2 regions of the Blautia sp. HCP3S3_C4 genome follow, and region 2 is predicted to be linked to the other one. Evidence: riboswitches for the same ligand, from Rfam matches in the RefSeq annotation. Region 2 holds a riboswitch; the other holds the start of a gene.
What was found. Region 2 has a riboswitch for FMN ahead of ACTNC6_RS00455 (ECF transporter S component). Riboswitches for the same ligand answer to the same signal wherever they lie in the genome.
Positions count from the first base shown of each region.

Region 1: it holds a riboswitch for FMN, as region 2 does, so the genes downstream of both, ACTNC6_RS12245 (ECF transporter S component) here and ACTNC6_RS00455 (ECF transporter S component) in region 2, are expected to answer to the same signal.

Region 1 is NZ_JBQHWF010000013.1:85,416-88,540, reverse strand. Features, by position in the region: gene ACTNC6_RS12260 (DUF4367 domain-containing protein) at 25-546, shown strand; gene ACTNC6_RS12255 (winged helix-turn-helix transcriptional regulator) at 614-961, opposite strand; gene ACTNC6_RS12250 (pyridoxamine 5'-phosphate oxidase family protein) at 1,103-1,498, shown strand; FMN riboswitch at 1,513-1,627, shown strand; gene ACTNC6_RS12245 (ECF transporter S component) at 1,705-2,304, shown strand; gene ACTNC6_RS12240 (4Fe-4S binding protein) at 2,320-2,943, shown strand; gene ACTNC6_RS12235 (protein-ADP-ribose hydrolase) at 2,948-3,125, shown strand, end outside.
Region 2 is NZ_JBQHWF010000001.1:87,239-90,363, reverse strand. Features, by position in the region: gene ACTNC6_RS00460 (RluA family pseudouridine synthase) at 1-705, shown strand, start outside; gene ACTNC6_RS00455 (ECF transporter S component) at 744-1,379, opposite strand; FMN riboswitch at 1,531-1,660, opposite strand; partial or broken gene ACTNC6_RS00450 (alpha-amylase family glycosyl hydrolase) at 1,723-2,224, opposite strand; gene ACTNC6_RS00445 (hypothetical protein) at 2,214-2,267, opposite strand; gene ACTNC6_RS00440 (aminotransferase class V-fold PLP-dependent enzyme) at 2,425-3,125, shown strand, end outside.

The sequences.
Region 1 (3,125 bases), on a different contig from region 2:
TTATTTTTCTCGGAAAGGAAGAACATGAATAAAAAGAAACGAATAGCCATTTTATTTGCTGTCATTATTGTTGTGGCAGTTGGAATTATTATTGCTGTGACTTCACATCAGAAAAAGGAAATGGACTTCGATAAATTTGCTGACCGTTTTGAAAAGAGCGCAGAAGAAGTTCTTGGAGAAGATGTAAAGAAGGTCTCCAAAACAGAACTCGCAGCCACACTTACCTACGGAGATCAAAACGACAAGGATAATAACATTTACTACCGTATCCTTAAAACCACCTTTTACGAGGGAGACCCGGCAGAAATCACCGGATTACATACGGAAGCCCTGGGAGCGCTTTTCCCGGTTGACAGTATGGACAGCTGTGAGGAAATGATGATTCAGGACTGGCCCGGCGCTCTATATAAGAAGGGCGACACGGCATTTCTGTGCTGGACGTATTCTCCAGAAGTTACTTATGTTCTGGAATACACTCCAAGCAAAATTGATGATTCAGAAATTATCAAAATGGCCAAAAGTGCCGAACTTGTAGATGAAGAATAAATGTTAAAGAGCCACGACTGTCACTCACATCTAATGGAGCAATAGCGGTGGCTCTTTCTTAACCATACTATCTATATTGTGCTTTGTAGTTTTCCCCCCAAGACCACATGGCATCCAGAATGGGTTTTAGACTGTACCCTAATTCGGTTAATGTATACTCCACACGAGGCGGCACTTCTGCATAAACTTTTCGGTTTACCAGTCCGCTTGCCTCCATATCTCGAAGCTGAGCAGTCAGAACCTTTTGAGATACATGACCGATTGATTTTTTTAATTCACCAAAGCGTTTGGTACCAGGCATCAGATCACGCAGGATTAAAACTTTCCATTTATCCCCGATCAGCGTTAAAGTTGTTTCCACCGGGCAAGCCGGCAAATCTTTTTCCAAAGAAACGGTCGTTTTCTGCTCATCCATTGTATTACCTCCAATAGTTTCCTTTTAGTAACTACGGCACAATATTGTGCTTACTTTACGAATTATCCTTACAGCGCTATTATAATATCAGCGAAAGAAAAAAGCAATCTTTCCAAAGAAAGCATTCAGGAGGTAATCACCATGAACAAAGTCGTTGAATTTTTACAGGCAAACCCTGTCCAGTATCTTGCTACCGTTGGTCGTGATGGCAAGGCCAAATGCCGTCCTTTCATGTTCTGCTTTGAGCAGGACGGAAAGCTGTGGTTCTGCACCAACAACACCAAGGACGTTTACAAGGATATGCAGGAAAATCCCTATGTGGAGGTTTCTGTATCCAGTCCCAGCTATGAATGGATTCGTCTGAGTGGCAAGGCAGTGTTTGAAAACAACATGGCTGTGAAGGAAGGCTGCATGAACAACCCGATTGTCAAAGGTCAGTACCAGACTGCCGATAACCCTATCTTCGAGGTGTTCTATCTGGAAGATCCCCACGGCGTGATTGCCGACTTCTCCGGCAATCCTCCTTACGAGTTCTAAGAAGAACCGAAAACAATAATCTTCGGGGCAAGGTGAAATTCCTGACCGGCAGTAAAAGCCTGCGAGCAGAAACGCTGATGCGGTGACATTCCGTAGCCGACGGTATAGTCCGGATGAAAGAAGATGTGATAAGGCTTACCCCGCAGATGATAAATCCATCTGCGGGGTTTTGTCTTAAATCCAAATCATATCTCTCAAGGAGAATTATGCGTAACGTTACCAATGCCAAAATTTCTGTTCGCACCATTACCATGACTGCACTCTTGTCTGCGATTGCCTATATTCTTGCATTCGTAGAGTTCCCGATTCCTCTGTCGCCAGCTTTTGCCCGAATGGATTTCTCTGATTTTCCAGCTTTGATCGGAGCCTTTGCTTTTGGGCCAATAGTTGGTACACTGATTGAGCTTGTAAAGAATACATTGCAGCTTCTTTCCACCTCCACAGGAGGAATCGGAGAATTTGCAAACTTTCTCATGGGCGCATCTTTTGTTTTTACTGCCGGATTGATTTATCAATATCATAAAAGGAAAAAAGGTGCATGGATTGCCGGGATTGTCGGCAGTATTGTGATGGGAATCGTAGCCGCTGCTGCAAACTATTTTATTCTTCTTCCATTATTTGAACAGTTTATGCCTCTGGAACAGTTGATTGCTACTTTTAGAGAATTTATTCCATTTATCCATACCAAACTGGATGTGGTTCTTTATAATGCGTTCCCTTTCAATTTTCTGAAAGGGCTTGTAATCAGTTCTGTTACGATGTTAGTCTATAAAAGGCTGCGCCCAGTGTTAAAAGGTGCGGTCTGAAAGGAGGGGTCCGAAATGGAAAGCAATAAATATTTGTCCTATCTCGTTGAAGAAATACACACCACCGTAGTCGCAACAGTAGATGATTCGGGTTTGCCGGTTACAGCTGCGATTGATATGATGGATGCTGATGAAAACGGTGTTTATTTTCTGACCGCAAAGGGGAAGGGTTTCTATGACAGGCTGAAAAAGCGTGGGGCTTTGGCTTTGACCGGCATGAAGGGCGAAGACACCATGCACTGCGCTGCGCTTTCTATTCGGGGAAAGGTGCGGGAATTAGGCAGTGAGTTTCTTCCCAGACTGTTTGAAAAAAATCCCTATATGAATGAAATATATCCGGATGCAGCGTCCAGAAATGCGTTGACCGTTTTTGTCATTTACGAAGGAAGCGGGGAATGGTTTGACCTGTCCAAAAAGCCGATTGAGCGTGCCAGCTTTACTTTTGGCAGCGCAGAGGAAGTGCGGGAAGGTTATTTTATCACAGATGCCTGTATCGGTTGCAAGCTCTGCTATTCCAAATGTCCTCAAAGGTGCATTGATATTTCCGAAAAGCCTGCGGTCATTCATCAGGAAAATTGCCTGCATTGCGGTAACTGCTATGAGATCTGTCCAGCCAGAGCTATTGTGAAACGGGGATAATGTCATGAATCAAGACGATAGAAGAAGATTTTTAATTGAAGAACTGTTACGAGAACGTCCTTCCTGCCGCCGTCAGGAGATACCGGAAGAACCAGACTTCCAGAAGATGCTGTTGCGTGGGCTAATGAATGTCCGGCAGCCGAGCGTTGTCAGCCGTCACTTCCTGGAAGTACAGGACGCCT
Region 2 (3,125 bases):
GTCTGTATCTGCGAGACAGAATCCTCGGAGAAAATCCCGCCGGTAAAGCTTCCCCTGAATATCATTTATGAAGATGAAGACATCCTGGTGATCAACAAGCCTGCAGGAATGCCCATCCATCCTTCCATGAAAAACTACTATAATTCTCTGGCCAATGCCCTGGCATGGTACTACCAGGATCAGGGAAAGCCTTTTATCTTCCGCTGCAGCAACCGCCTGGACCGGGATACCTCCGGGCTCACCGTAATTTCCAAGCATCTGGTCAGCGCCAGTATTATGGCTGATATGACAAAAAAACGCCTGGTACACAGGGAATACCTGGCCATCGTAAAGGGTGACCTCACCCCACCTGCTGGAACCATCACAGCCCCTCTTTCCCGCAAAGAAGGCTCCATCATTGAACGCACCGTAGATTTTGACCATGGCGAAGAAGCCATCACCCATTATAAACTGGTAAAAAAAGAAAATGGGCACAGCCTGGTCTCCCTTCAGCTGGAAACCGGCCGCACCCATCAGATCCGTATCCATATGAAATACCTGGGCTATCCCCTGATCGGAGACTACCTCTACAACCCTGACATGGAACACATCACCCGCCAGGCCCTACATTCCTACCACATGGAATTCCCCCATCCCATAACCGGTCAGAAAATGACTTTCACAGCACCCCTTCCCCCAGACATGTCTGCCATTATCTCTCTCTAATACTGCAATGGCGCAGTCTCTCTGCGCCCCTATTACTATCAATCTCCTTTGAGCACTACACGGATTCTCTTATAAATAAAGAATACGATCAGAGATGTCAGTGTGTATTTAAAGATATTGAATGGGAAAATAATCAGTGCTGCAAAGCTAAGCAGACTGTTCACAGAGTTATGCACAGCTCCTCCCATTTCAATAAATGCCTCAATCGGCATTCCAAAAGCTTTTCCGTATGCCGGAAGTAAAACAAATGCATTAATAAAGCATGCAACTACTGCTGTAAGTACAGTTCCGGCTGCCATTCCGATCACTGCATGTTTTCTGCTCTTAATAGATTTGTAACGGTAAATCAGACCTGCAGGAACTACAAATGTACATCCAAAGATGAAGTTTGCCACATCACCTACACCTGCTGTCATAGATCCCTTTGTTACCAGATGCACAAGAATCTTTACCAGTTCAATCAGAACACCTGCGATCGGTCCCATTGCAAATGAGCCAACCAGTACCGGGATTTCTGAAAAATCCAGCTGATAAAAAGTCGGTGCCAGGAAAGGAAGCGGGAACTCCAGATTCATTAAAATTCCTGCGATAGCGCCAAGCATGGCTATCTGTGTGATAGTCCTCGTCTTGCTCCTTGCCATCACGTTTCCATTTTTCAATACCTGTTCACTCATACTGTTTCTCTCCTTTGAAATTATTTTTTGCAGATGTCAGGCAAAATCCCCACATCCTTCTGCAAAAGAAAATTCCACAAGAATGCTGTTACAACAACATTAAAGCCCCGGATATCCATCCGGGGCACTGAGCACGTACTTTTGTATACTGCGTGTTCTTCTCTCATCCAGACTTTACTGTCGGTTTTGGAATTTCACCAAATCAGCCGCCGAAGCGGGTCGCGGACTATACCGCCGGTAGGGAATTTCGCAACTGCGATCACCCAACCCCGAAGAATTTTCTTTTAACTGAAACCGATTATACTATATACGCATACTCATTTCAAGAGATTTTATTGATTTTTCAGTCTTTTTTATAAAGCACAAATGCTTCATATGGATTCAGGACAATTTTCCTGTCAAACACTGTTCTGCCCATATTTGTGATCAGGCACTGAGCTCCTTCTGCGAATGTATCCCACTGCATAGGTGTTCTGGCATTGTCACGGCTTCTGAGCATCAGGCATTTCATCATATACTCCGGTGTCAGTCTGCCTGATTCTGTCAGCTCAGTGAAATAATGAAGGCTTTCGATATCGCGGTAATCCTCAAGCTTGTCGAAATAGATGTTAGTCATTCCAAGCTCTTCGCCCTGATATACATAGGGGGGTTCCCTGCATCATATGAAGGCAGGTTGCCAGCATCTTGGCTGAAATATCCCGATAAGCAGGATTATCATTTCCAAATCTGGATACACTTCTTGGCTGGTCATGGTTCCCAAGGAAAAGACTGTTCCATGCTTTTCCTGCCAGTTCTTCCTGCCATTTGATCATGATCTTCTTGAACTTTTTAAAATCATACCGTTCCATTGATCACATTGGAAACCGTAGTCCGGCTCACCCCTGCCATATCCGCAATATCCTGAAGTCTGATCATTTAATTGCCTCCTGTTTTACGATATTTTATAGATTCCTTTTATAAATTGTGATATCCTAGAGCGTGTCTGAGAATGAAGTTAGCAACAATAATAACTATAGTACGATATAAAATACGGGGGATTGTTACTATGAACAAAATCTATCTGGATCAGGCCAGTACGTCTTTTCCTAAGGCGCCATCTGTAGCACAGACAGTTTATGATTACCTGTCAGGCTCTGCTGTAAATGTGAACCGGGGAGGATACCGGGCAGCTTATTCTGTGGAGGAGCAGATTTTTGAGACAAGAGAACAGCTTCTGAAACTCTTTCACTTTACTTCCGGAAAGGGTAAGAATGTTATTTTTACAGAAAATATCACCGCCAGTCTGAATATTCTTCTGAAAGGACTTCTAAAACCCGGCGATCATGTACTTGTAACTGCCATGGAGCATAATGCAGTGATGCGTCCTCTTGTACAGCTGGAGAAACATGGAATTTCTTTTGACAGAATCCCATGCGCTTCTGACGGCAGTCTTCTGCTTGATAGGGCAGCTACACTCCTTCGTCCTGATACTAAGCTTGTTGTCTGTCTTCATGCTTCCAATGTATGCGGAACTGTCATGCCGGCACAGGAAATCGGAAATTTCTGCAAAAAACATGGACTTCTTTTTATTCTGGACACTGCACAGACAGCAGGAACCATTGATATTGATATGGAGAAATATCACATAGACGCACTGACATTTACAGGTCACAAAGGACTCCGAGGGCCACAGGGAACAGGTGGCTTTCTGATCCGCAATGAACTGGCAACGAAAATTGAGCCTCTTATCAGCGGAGGAACAGGAAG